3 linked regions of the Methylobacterium currus genome follow. The protein of the gene in region 1 interacts with the protein of each later gene in a pairwise test. Links are inferred from orthologs where the notes say so. Each region holds a gene or a part of one and is shown in the gene's direction. Other genes may lie near its edges.

Region 1 (4,380 bases):
CGCTTCAGTGTGAAGCGCTGAGAGCCGTGCCGGCAGCGGGACGCTCAGGGTTCAACCCGGGGCCGTCTCCACCTTCACGCCGGATCCTCGATCCCCTGACCCTGTTCCACACGGGAGAGGGGACGCGATCGACCTCGAAATTCGAGATCGATACATAATATCTCTCTGCAATTCATGGATGTGCCATGTCATCGACGGCCGGCGCAGGCAAGCGACAGCCGCCCCTCTGCCCGCGCTCAGCGCTCATCCCGCAGCGCAGCAAAGCCTGGCCGACACCGCTTCCATTCCGCCGCGCGGCCCCGCTATCCTGCCGCGCCCGGGCGAGAGCCGGCGCGGAACGCCACCGCGACACGGGCCACCGGCCCGACGAGGGTCACCCGGCGGTCAATTCGCGGGCAATTCGGGGAACGCCCCCCGAACGCGCTTGCGTCCGAGCCGGTTTTGGCTATTTGCTGTGCACAATGACGACTGACCATTATTTGAGCGCCGCAGCACCGGGGGCCGGGCCGGCAGCGCTGCCAACCGGGCGTCTCGCCGCCGGCGCCCTGCTGGCGCGCGGGGCCCTGCTGGCGCCGCTCTCGGGCGTGACCGACCTGCACATGCGCCGCATCGCCCGCCGGCTCGGCGCCACCGCGACCGTGTCCGAGATGGTGGCGGCGGAGGATTTCGCCCGCGGCACCGAGGAGGCGCGGCTGCGCGCCGAGGGGGAGGGCGTGCTGCCCCATGTGGTGCAGCTCGCCGGCTGCGACCCGCGCTGGATGGCGGAAGGCGCGCGCCTCGCCGAGGCCAACGGGGCCGACGCGATCGACGTCAACATGGGCTGCCCGGCCAAGGCCGTGACCGGCGGACAGGCCGGCTCGGCGCTGATGCGCGACCTCGACCATGCCGAGCGCCTGCTCGCCGCGGTGCGCGAGGCGGTGGCGGTGCCGGTCACCGTCAAGATGCGGCTCGGCTGGGACGACGCCACCCGCAACGCCCCGGACCTCGCCCGGCGGGCCGAACGGCTCGGCTACGCCGCCGTCACGGTGCATGGCCGCACGAGGCAGCAATTCTATACCGGCCGCGCCGACTGGGCGGCGATCCGGGCGGTGCGCGAGGCCGTGACGATCCCGCTCGTCGCCAACGGCGATATCGCCGGCCTCGACGATGCCCGGGCCTGCCTGCGCGAATCCGGCGCCGACGCCGTGATGATCGGCCGGGCGGCGGTCGGGCGGCCCTGGCTCGTCGCCGCCGTGGCGGCGGGGCTCGCCGGGGAGGCTCTCGCGGAGCCCGACGCCGCGGCGCGGGCGGAGCTGGCGGCCGAGCATTACGACGGGCTCATCGCCCTCTACGGCGCCCGGATGGGCGTGCGCCACGCCCGCAAGCACCTGGCGGCCTATGCCGACCATGCCGGGGGGCTCTCTGCCCCCGAGCGGACCCGGCTTCTCACCACCACCGACCCGGACGAGGCCGCGCGGCTCCTGCGGCGCGCCTTCGAGGCACCGGCCGCACGGCCCGAGCAGCAGGCCGCACGGCCTCAGCATCAGGCCGCATGAGGATGAGCGATGCGTCCGCACCCCCTGCCGCCCGCACCCGGAAGGCGTCGCTCATGAGCGCCCCAACGAGCGAGATGATCATCAACGCTCTGCCGCTGCCCGTCCTGACCATCGGCCCGGACGAGCGCATCCTCCAGGTCAACATGGCGGCGGAGCACTTCTTCGACTATTCGCGCCGGATGATGCAGCGCCAGCGCCTGCGCGACATCATCCCGTTCTCCTCGCCGATCATCGCCCTCGTCAACGAGGTGCGGCGGCGCCGGGCCAGCGTCAGCGAGTACAGGGTCGAGCTGGCCTCGCCGCGCACCGGCATCGAGCGCAGCGTCGACGTGTTCGCGACCCATCTCGACGACGACCTCGTGGTGCTGATGCTCCAGGAGCGCACCATCGCCGACAAGATGAACCGCCAGCTCACCCACCGGGGCGCCGCCCGCTCGATGGTGGCGCTCGGCGCGATGCTGGCCCACGAGATCAAGAACCCGCTCGCCGGCATCCGCGGCGCCGCCCAGCTCCTCGAGCAGTCGGCCGCCGAGGACGACCGGCTGCTGACCCGGCTGATCTGCGACGAATCCGACCGGATCGTGCGCATCGTCGAGCGGATGGAATTGTTCGGCGACGAGCGCCCGGTCGAGCGCGGCCCGGTCAACGTCCACGGCGTCCTCGACCAGGTGAAGCGCTCGGCCCAGTCGGGCTTCGCCCGCCACATCCGCTTCGTCGAGAACTACGACCCGTCGCTGCCGCCGGTGCTCGGCAACCGCGACCAGCTGATCCAGGTCATCCTGAATCTCGTCAAGAACGCCGCCGAGGCGATCGGCGCCGACGCGGTCGACGGCGAGATCATCCTCTCGACCGCCTTCCGCACCGGCCTGCGCCTCCAGGTGCCGGGCTCGCGCGAGCGGGTGAGCCTGCCGATCGAAGTGGCGGTGCGCGACAACGGCCCGGGCGTCTCGGCCGAGCTCTTGCCGGACCTGTTCGACCCCTTCGTCACCACCAAGGCGCAAGGGTCGGGCCTCGGCCTGGCGCTCGTCGCCAAGATCGTCGGCGACCATGGCGGCATCGTCGAGTGCGACCCCGCCCCCCGCCGCACCACCTTCCGCGTCCTCCTGCCGATGTCGCACGCCCGCGACGGGCGCGAATCCTCCGCCGAGACCGAGTGAGCGCATGCCGAACGGACACATCATCGTGGCGGACGACGACGCCGCCATCCGCACCGTGCTCAACCAGGCGCTGTCGCGCGCCGGCTACGAGGTCCGCTCGACCGGCAACGCCGCCACCCTGTGGCGCTGGGTGGCGCAGGGCGAGGGCGACCTCGTCATCACCGACGTGGTGATGCCCGACGAGAACGCCTTCGATCTCCTGCCGCGGATCAAGCGGGTGCGGCCGGACCTGCCGATCATCGTGATGAGCGCGCAGAACACCTTCATGACGGCGATCCGCGCCTCCGAGCGCGGCGCCTACGAGTATCTCCCCAAACCCTTCGACCTGAAGGAGCTGACCGCGATCGTCGGCCGCGCCCTGTCGCGCCCGCGCGGCAGCGCGGCGCCCGGCGCCGCGCCCGAGAACGAGGACATTCCCCTCGTCGGCCGCTCCCCGGCGATGCAGGAGATCTACCGCTCGCTCGCCCGGCTGATGCCGACCGACCTGACGGTGATGATCACGGGTGAGTCCGGCACCGGCAAGGAGCTGGTGGCGCGCGCGCTCCACGATTACGGCCGGCGCCGGTCGGGGCCGTTCGTGCCGGTCAACATGGCGGCGATTCCCCGCGACCTGATCGAATCCGAGCTGTTCGGCCACGAGAAGGGGGCCTTCACCGGCGCCACCGCCCGTTCGGCCGGCCGCTTCGAGCAGGCCGAGGGCGGGACGCTGTTCCTCGACGAGATCGGCGACATGCCGATGGAGGCCCAGACCCGGTTGCTTCGCGTCCTCCAGCAGGGCGAGTACACCACCGTCGGCGGCCGCGTGCCGATCAAGACCAATGTCCGCATCATCGCGGCGACGAACAAGGACCTGCGGGTCTCGATCCAGCAGGGCATCTTCCGCGAGGACCTGTTCTTCCGCCTCAACGTCGTGCCGTTGCGCCTGCCGGCGCTGCGCGAGCGCTCCGAGGACGTGCCGGACCTGGTGCGCCACTTCTTCGTGCTGGTCGAGCGCGAGGGCCTGACGCGCAAGCAGCTCGACGGCGACGCGATGGAGAAGCTCAAGCGCTACCGCTGGCCCGGCAACGTGCGCGAACTCGAGAACCTGGTGCGGCGCCTCGCGGCGCTCTACCCGCAGGAGACGATCACCGGCCCGGTGATCGAGGCCGAGCTCGACACCCTGCCGCTGGCCGCCCCCGCGCAGGGGGGAACGGGGCGCAAGGGCGGGACGGAATCCGAGGGCCTGTCGGCGGCGGTGGAGCGGCACCTGTCGGAGTATTTTTCGGGCTACCGGGACACCCTGCCGCCGCCCGGCCTCTATCACCGCATCCTGCGCGAGATCGAGGGCCCGCTGATCGGCGCGGCGCTGGCGGCGACCCGCGGCAACCAGATCCGCGCCGCGGAGCTCCTGGGCGTGAACCGCAACACCCTGCGCAAGAAGGTCCGCGACCTCGACCTCCAGGTCTTTCGCACCCCGCGCTGAGGCGGACGCGTCCGTGGACAAAGGGTCCGTCATCTTGCGGCATTGCGACGCATTGTCCGGCAGGCCAGGGGGCGGGCCAGGATAATCCGGCAAGACCGGAGGGCAGACGGGCCGCCCTGGCCCGTTTTGGTCTCGCCCGCCGCGCGCGCCTCCGCCGCCCGAAACGCCGGACGATCCCGCCGGCGCCGGCGCCGATGCGGTTCCGGCCCCATTTTCACAACGACAT
Region 2 (4,132 bases), 840 kb from region 1 along the record:
CCCGCGTCGCTTGACGGCGCGCATCGGCCTGCGTCAGCTACGCGCCCCTCCCTCAGCCCGGATCCTTCCCTTGCGCGCGGTCGCCGACCTCCTCGACATCCTCGACCTGGAAACGCTGGAGCAGAACCTCTTCCGCGGTCGCTCGCCGAAGGATCGCTGGCAGCGGGTCTTCGGCGGCCAGGTGATCGGCCAGGCCCTCGTCGCCGCGACCCGGACCGTGCCGCCCGAGCGCCGGCCGCACTCGCTCCACGCCTATTTCCTGCTCGGCGGCGACCCGAAGGTGCCGATCGTCTACGAGGTCGACCGCATCCGCGACGGCCGCAGCTTCACCACCCGCCGGGTGGTGGCGATCCAGCACGGGCGGCCGATCTTCTCGATGTCGGCCTCCTACCACGTCGAGGAGCCGGGCTTCGACCACCGGGCCGAGATGCCGGCGGTGCCGATGCCGGAGGACCTGCCCGGCGAAGGCGCGCTCAAGGCCTCGGTGATGCCGCGCATGCCCGATCCGGTCCGGGCCTATTTCGAGCGCGAGCGGCCGATCGAGCTGCGCCCGGTCGAGATCGAGCGCTATGCCGGGCGGCAGCCCGGCCCGCCACGGTTCCACGTCTGGATCCGGGCGACCTCGCCCCTGCCGGACGATCCGGCCATTCACCAGGCGGTGCTCGCCTACGCCTCCGACATGACGCTGCTCGACACCTCGCTCATCCCGCACGGCCGCACGGTGTTCGAGAGCGAGATCCAGCCGGCGAGCCTCGACCACGCCCTGTGGTTCCACCGGCCGTTCCGGGCCGACGAATGGCTGCTCTACGCCCAGGACAGCCCGAGCGCGTCGGGCGGCTGCGGCTTCTCCCGCGGGCTGATCTTCACCCGCGACGGCACCCTCGTGGCCTCGGTCGCGCAGGAGGGCATGATCCGCGAGAAGCGGGTCGCTCCCGAACACGAGGCCTGAGCCGCTGCTGCATACTCATTGGGCAATTGCCGTCTTTTTCATCGTCACTGCCGCCCCGATCGGCTTCAATATCCGCAATCGGCCCAGGAACCGGGCAGCTTGTCCGTAGGTCCGGTCACGCGTCGTGGCACGTTCCTTGATTGATGGCAGTCGAGACCGGCGTCGGGGGCCAACGGGTTCGCCTCGGCGCCGGATCACGCCTCGCCCCGGCGCGTCCGGGCGTGAGAACGCCATAATCGAAAGGGGGCTCGTCCCATGAAGATCGTCATGGCCATCATCAAGCCGTTCAAGCTGGAGGAGGTCCGCGACGCCCTCACCAGCATCGGCGTGCACGGCCTGACCGTGACCGAAGTGAAGGGCTACGGCCGGCAGAAGGGGCATACCGAGATCTATCGCGGGGCCGAGTACGCCGTCAGCTTCCTGCCCAAGCTCAAGATCGAGGTGGCGGTGGCGGTCGACCTCGTCTCGAACGTCGTCGACACCATCGCGGCCGCCGCCCGCACCGGCCAGATCGGCGACGGCAAGATCTTCGTGATGCCGCTCGAGAAGGCCGTGCGCATCCGCACCGGCGAGACCGACGTCGACGCCCTCTGAGGCGCTGCCCGCGCGGGGCCGTGGCAGTGCCCCGCCGCCCCTTCCCATGATTGCCTTCGATTCCATCGGGAGTTCCTCTTCCATGAAGCTTCGCAACGTCCTGGCTCTCGGCCTGGGAGGCGCCGCGCTGGCGCTGGTCCTGGTGGAGCCGTCCCTAGCGCAGACGCCGACCGTCGAGGCGGCACCGGCCGCCGCGGCGGCGGCGCCGGTGCCCAACAAGGGCGACACCGCCTGGATGCTGATCTCGTCCGCGCTGGTGCTGATGATGTCGGTACCGGGCCTGGCGCTGTTCTACGGCGGCCTCGTCCGCACCAAGAACATGCTGTCGCTGCTGACCCAGGTCTTCGCCATCGTCAGCCTCGCCTGCATCGTCTGGGTGTTCTTCGGCTACAGCCTCGCCTTCACCAATGGCGGCGGCCTCAACGATTTCGTCGGCGGCTTCTCGAAGGCGTTCCTGCGCGGCGTCGACGCCAACTCGGTCGCGGCGACCTTCTCGAACGGCGTCGTCATCCCCGAATACGTATATATCTGCTTCCAGATGACGTTCGCGATGATCACCCCGGCGCTGATCGTCGGCGCCTTCGCGGAGCGCATGAAGTTCTCGGCCCTGCTGCTGTTCTGCCTGCTGTGGCTGATCTTCATCTACTTCCCGATGGCGCACATGGTCTGGTACTGGGGCGGCCCCGACGCGGTCGGCAACGCCGCCAAGGCGCTGGCCGCGGCCACCGACGAGGCCTCCAAGAAGGCGGCCCAGGACGCCCTCGACGCCGTCAACGCCGATGCCGGCCTGCTGTTCAAGTGGGGCGCCCTCGACTTCGCCGGCGGCACCGTGGTGCACATCAACGCGGGCATCGCCGGCATCGTCGGCTGCCTGATGATCGGCAAGCGCATCGGCTACGGCCGCGACCTGCTCGCCCCGCACTCGCTCACCATGACGATGATCGGCGCCTCGCTGCTCTGGGTCGGCTGGTTCGGCTTCAACGCCGGCTCCAACCTCGAGGCCAACGGCTCGGCGGCGCTCGCGATGATCAACACCTTCGTGGCCACCGCGGCGGCCGGCCTGTCCTGGCTCCTCGTCGAGTGGGCCGCCAAGGGCAAGCCCTCGCTGCTGGGCATGCTCTCGGGCGCGGTCGCGGGCCTCGTCGCGGTCACCCCGGCCTGCGGCTTCGCCGGCCCGATGGGCTCGATCGTGCTCGGCCTCGTCGCCGGCGCCGTCTGCTTCGTGATGTGCTCGACCGTCAAGAACGCGCTCGGCTACGACGACTCCCTCGACGTCTTCGGCGTGCACTGCGTCGGCGGCATCCTGGGCGCGCTCGCCACCGGCATCCTGGTCAACCCGGCGCTGGGCGGCGTCGGCGCCCCCGACTACGCGACGAAGCCCGGCGAGCTGGTGGCCGCGGCCTACGAGTTCGGCCCGGCCTTCCTGTCCCAGGCCAAGGCTGTCGGCTTCACCATCCTGTGGTCGGGCATCGGCTCGGCGATCCTCTACAAGATCGTCGACGTGGTGGTCGGCCTGCGCGTGACCCAGGACGAGGAGCGCGAGGGCCTGGATCTCGCCGATCACGGCGAGCGGGCTTACAACTACTGAGGTCGTGTGGGCCGGGGCGTTCGTCGCCCCGGCCCACCTTGAGAAGTGGAGGAGCCCCGACGCGGATGCGTCGGGGCTCCTCCACTTCTCAGTCTAAAAATTCATTCTATTGCAATATAATTTTTCTGACTTACGAGTCCGTATTTAGGCATGTGCCATTTTGCGTTGTATTTTGCAGAATAAGAGGCAATTTTCGAATTTGATATCTCCATGATAATATTTTCGTCAAGTAGCATGAACGTACTACTGTTCGACCGTAAAAGCATATTGCCAATTAATTCTTCAGAATTTTTGTAAATTTTGCCGTCGGTCGTAATGTTTGTTTCTATGCCGCCTCCGTATCGCATTACTCTCAGCAGCGAACCGTATGTATCATATGAGAAAAGAGCAACCGCCATCAAAATTGCCAAAGGAGCCGTTAGGTAGCCCTGGAGCATCCATAATGGTCGCTCTGCCGCAGCGTACCAAACTCCGAAAGAGAATATTGATGCCAAAAACATGCATCCAATACTCCAGTAGTACATATTGTTATCGCTGAAGTGTAATCCTAATATTCCATTTGATAATATTATATATACTACTATAGAAAAAACAAATAGTGTTGTAGCTATATAATGAAAGGTTACTTTTATGAAAAATCCTATAGTTTCAACGAATCTTGCCAGAGGCCTATTAAACACAAATATCAACATATCGATCGCAGTAAGTGCGATATTTGGGTTTACATCAATGTCCTCCTGGCGATTGTTAACGTAATTCTGTATTTCTACGTAACCTAGTTTGAAGTAGCCGAACGCAGCGACGACCAGCACCATCACAGCGATCGAAGCAACGAAGCTTATAAAGGACCAGCATCCGATAGCGAACTGTATGTAAGCCGTTCCTTCGACCGGAACGCGAAATCCGAACCTCATCGCGTATGTCGCCGTGGCTGGAACCGCGAGCACGCTCAGCAAAAAAGAAACAACTGTCGACTTAAATGTCAATATTATAAAGAATCG
Region 3 (4,076 bases), 1.1 Mb from region 1 along the record:
CCGCCCGATCGACCGCAACGAACTCGTGGCCCGGGTCCGCACCCAGGTGAAGCGCAAGCGCTTCTCGCACTCGCTGCGCGAATCGGTGCAGGCCTCGATGGACCTCGCGGTGACCGACGGGCTCACCGGCCTGCACAACCGGCGCTACCTCGACAGCTATCTCGGCGGCTTGTTCGCCGAGCCGTCCTTGCGCGATCGGTCGGTGGCCCTGCTGATCCTCGACATCGACCGCTTCAAGTCGATCAACGACCGTTTCGGCCACGATGCCGGCGACGAGGTGCTGAAGGAATTCGCCAACCGCATCCGGGCCCAGACCCGCGGCATCGACGTGGTGGCGCGCTTCGGCGGCGAGGAGATCGTGGTGGTGGTGCCCGATACCGGGCTCGATGCCGCCCGCCAGGTCGCCGAGCGCATCCGCGAGCGGATCGAGGCGGCGGCGTTCCTGGTCCAGCGCGGCACCGGCGCCATCGACGTCACGGTTTCGATCGGCGTCGCCGCCCGCCAGCCGGAGGATGCCGACCCGGCCCAGATCCTCAAGCGCGCCGACCTCGCGCTCTACCAGGCCAAGCAGGCCGGCCGGAACCGGGTGGTGGCCGCCGTCGCGGCGTGACCGGCCGATCACTCGGTGCCGGATGAGGCGGGGGCCCTCCTCCCCGCGAGTCGAGGGGCGCGGACGCCCCCCACCGGCTCTCACGCCGCTGCGAGCCCCGCCAAAACCTCCCCCAGCACCCCCGGCATCATCTCCGGCAGGTCCTCCGAGATCAGCCCCGGCCCGTGCCGGCGCGCGGCCGCGGCGTGGAGCCAGACCGCGGCGGCGGCGGCCTCGGCGGGCGCCATGCCCTGGGCGAGCAGGCCGCCGATGAAGCCGCACAGCACGTCGCCGCTGCCGGCGGTGCCGAGCCAGGGCGTGCCGTTGGGGTTGATGGCGGCGCGGCCGTCCGGTGCGGCGATCACCGTGTCGGCCCCTTTCAGCACCACGACGGCGCCGAGATGGGCCGCGGCCGCCCGCGCCCGAGCGAGCTTCGAGCCCTCCATCGGCACCGCCGCCACGCCCTTGAACAGGCGCGCGAACTCGCCCTCGTGCGGGGTCGCGACCGCCTGGCCCCCGCCCGTCGCGATCATCTCCGCGAGCTCGTCGGCCTTACCGGAAAAGCTCGTCAGGGCGTCCGCGTCGAGGACGAGGCCGCGACCGGCTTCCGTCGCGACCCGCACGAGGTCGCGGGTCGGGGCGCCGGTGCCGAGGCCCGGGCCGGCGACGATCACGTTGAGGCGCTCGTCGGTGAGCGCGTCGTCGAGGTCGTCGGCGCCGTCGCAGGGGCGCAGCATGATCGCAGTGAGCTGGGCGGCGTTCTCGGGCAAAGCCGGGGTCGGGGACAGCACGGTGACGAGGCCGGCGCCGATCCGCACGGCGCCGCGGGCGGCGAGCCGCGCCGCGCCGGTGCGGTGAGCGGGCCCCGACAGCACCACCGCGTGGCCGCGGGTATATTTGTGGCTGTCCCCCGCCAGGCGCGGGAAGGCGGCGCCCCAGAGGTCCGGGCCGTTGACGTGGGCCTTCGGCCTGATCCCCGCCACGATGGCGTCCGGGATGCCGATCCCGGCGACCGTCACCGGGCCGCACAGGCGCCGGCCGGGCAGGAGCAGGTGGCCGGGCTTGCGCCGGACGAAGGTGACGGTCTCGGTGGCGGAGACGACCGGACCGGCGGAGGCTCCGGTATCGCCATCGAGGCCCGAGGGCACGTCGACCGCCAGCACCGGCACGCCCGCCCCGTTGACCCGCCCGACGAGCGCCGCAGCGTCGCCCTCGAGCGGGCGGGACAGGCCCGCCCCGAACAGCGCGTCGATCACCAGGGCGAAGCCCGCCGGCTCGGCCGCGGCGGCGTCAGCCACCGGGCCCTTCCATTCGGACGCCGCCGCGGCGGCGTCTCCCGTCAAAGCCGCGACCGTGCCGAGCAGCGCCACCTCGACCGCGACCCCCGCCTCGGCCAGCCGCGTCGCGGCGACGAACCCGTCGCCGCCGTTGTTGCCCGGCCCGCACAGGACCAGGATTTTGCCGAGGCCCTTGCCGTCACCGGCGAGCGCCCGGGCGCGCTCCGCCACGGCCGCGCCGGCGCGGCGCATCAGCGTCAGGCCCGGCGTTCCGGCTTGGATCGCCGCGGCATCCGCCCGCCGCATCTCGTCGGTGGTGAGCAACTCGGTCCCGGCCATCGCATCATACTCCGAGAAGCGCCCGGGCGCGGCAGCTTTGCCGCGGCACCGGGCTTGAGAACGGCGGATTGCGCAACAAACGCGCAGAGATTGCTTATCGATTAGGCATTCCCGGTCCGGTCCGGGGAAATCCCCCGTGGCGGTCGGCGCGGCGCGATGCTAGGAATGCCGCCGGAACCGTTGCAGACCAGGCCCGCCCGGCATGAAGAAGATCGAAGCGATCATCAAGCCCTTCAAGCTCGACGAGGTGAAGGAGGCCCTGCAGGAGGTCGGCCTCCAGGGCATCACGGTGATCGAGGCCAAGGGCTTCGGCCGCCAGAAGGGCCATACGGAGCTCTACCGGGGCGCCGAGTACGTGGTCGACTTCCTGCCCAAGGTGAAGCTCGAGATCGTGCTCCCCGACACGCTGGTGGACGGCGCCGTCGAGGCGATCCGCAAGTCGGCCCAGACCGGCCGCATCGGGGACGGCAAGATCTTCGTCTCCTCGATCGAGGAAGCGATCCGTATCCGCACGGGCGAGACCGGCTCGGACGCGATCTGACGCGCATCCTGCCATCATCTGCCGCCCTCATCTGCGACGACGAAAACCGCGGCCTGACATCCAGGACCGCGGCTTTGTGGCGGCCCTGCCGCCGCTCTAGGAAGGGGTCAAACGAGAATGTCTAAGACCGCGACGGACGTCCTCAAGGAAATCAAGGAAAACGACGTCAAGTACGTCGATTTCCGCTTCACCGATCCGCGGGGCAAGTGGCAGCACGTCACCTTCGACGTGTCGCTGGTCGACGAGGACATCTTCGCCGAAGGCACGATGTTCGACGGCTCGTCGATCGCCGGCTGGAAGGCGATCAACGAATCCGACATGCTGCTGATGCCGGACCCGGCGACGGCCTGCATGGACCCGTTCTTCTCGGCCTCGACCATGTCGATCGTCTGCGACGTGCTCGAGCCCGCGACCGGCGAGCCCTACGGCCGCGACCCCCGCGGCATCGCCAAGAAGGCCGAGGCCTTCGTGAAGGCCAGCGGCATCGGCGACACCATCTTCGTCGGCCCCGAGGCCGAGTTCTTCGTCTTCGACGACGTGCGCTTCTCCGCCGACCCGTACCATACCGGCTTCAAGCTCGATTCGGTCGAGCTGCCGATCAACGGCCAGACCGAGTACGAGGGCGGCAACCTCGGCCACCGCGTCCAGATCAAGGGCGGCTACTTCCCGGTCCCGCCGCAGGATTCGGCCCAGGACATGCGCGGCGAGATGCTGGCCGCCATGCAGTCGATGGGCGTCAAGGTCGAGAAGCACCATCACGAGGTCGCCTCGGCCCAGCACGAGCTGGGCATGAAGTTCGACACGCTGACCCTGATGGCCGACCATATGCAGATCTACAAGTACTGCATTCACAACGTCGCCCAGAGCTACGGCAAGACCGCGACCTTCATGCCGAAGCCGGTCTACGGCGACAACGGCTCAGGGATGCACGTCCACCAGTCGATCTGGAAGGAAGGCAAGCCGGTCTTCGCCGGCAACAAGTACGCCGACCTGTCCCAGGAATGCCTGTGGTACATCGGCGGCATCATCAAGCACGCCAAGGCGCTCAACGCCTTCACCAACCCGTCGACCAACTCCTACAAGCGGCTGGTCCCGGGCTACGAGGCGCCGGTGCTGCTGGCCTATTCGGCCCGCAACCGCTCGGCCTCGTGCCGGATTCCGTGGACGACCTCGCCGAAGGCCAAGCGCGTCGAGGTCCGCTTCCCCGACCCGATGGCGAACCCCTACCTCGCCTTCGCCGCCATGCTGATGGCCGGCGTCGACGGCATCGTGAACAAGATCGATCCCGGTCCGGCCATGGACAAGGACCTCTACGACCTGCCCCCGGCGG

What was found.
Region 2: the proteins of DA075_RS06940 (region 1) and DA075_RS11225 interact in binary tests that used the Escherichia coli proteins (3 or more experiments, as listed by UniProt). The link is inferred for Methylobacterium currus from one-to-one orthologs.
Region 3: the proteins of DA075_RS06940 (region 1) and DA075_RS02160 interact in binary tests that used the Escherichia coli proteins (3 or more experiments, as listed by UniProt). The link is inferred for Methylobacterium currus from one-to-one orthologs.

Annotation. Positions count from the first base shown.
Region 1 is NZ_CP028843.1:1,511,711-1,516,090, forward strand. The notes cover bases 613-3,611. They hold DA075_RS06940 (two-component system sensor histidine kinase NtrB), read left to right. Parts: upstream 613-1,531; coding sequence 1,532-2,692; downstream 2,693-3,611. Other genes in these bases: dusB (tRNA dihydrouridine synthase DusB), read left to right, coding at 613-1,535; ntrC (nitrogen regulation protein NR(I)), read left to right, coding at 2,697-3,611. Also shown: more of dusB, read left to right, coding at 462-612; more of ntrC, read left to right, coding at 3,612-4,154.
Region 2 is NZ_CP028843.1:2,353,185-2,357,316, forward strand. The notes cover bases 123-2,873. They hold DA075_RS11225 (P-II family nitrogen regulator), read left to right. Parts: upstream 123-1,204; coding sequence 1,205-1,543; downstream 1,544-2,873. Other genes in these bases: tesB (acyl-CoA thioesterase II), read left to right, coding at 123-949; DA075_RS11230 (ammonium transporter), read left to right, coding at 1,626-2,873. Also shown: more of tesB, read left to right, coding at 71-122; more of DA075_RS11230, read left to right, coding at 2,874-3,131; DA075_RS35900 (hypothetical protein), read right to left, coding at 3,233-3,946. UniProt on the Escherichia coli protein: Involved in the regulation of nitrogen metabolism. Regulates the activity of its targets by protein-protein interaction in response to the nitrogen status of the cell.
Region 3 is NZ_CP028843.1:459,234-463,309, forward strand. Bases 1,382-4,076 are described here. They hold DA075_RS02160 (P-II family nitrogen regulator), read left to right. Parts: upstream 1,382-2,407; coding sequence 2,408-2,746; downstream 2,747-4,076. Other genes in these bases: DA075_RS02155 (NAD(P)H-hydrate dehydratase), read right to left, coding at 1,382-2,205; glnA (type I glutamate--ammonia ligase), read left to right, coding at 2,864-4,076. In the rest of the region: DA075_RS02150 (PleD family two-component system response regulator), read left to right, coding at 1-610; more of DA075_RS02155, read right to left, coding at 691-1,381. UniProt on the Escherichia coli protein: P-II indirectly controls the transcription of the glutamine synthetase gene (glnA). P-II prevents NR-II-catalyzed conversion of NR-I to NR-I-phosphate, the transcriptional activator of GlnA. When P-II is uridylylated to P-II-UMP, these events are reversed.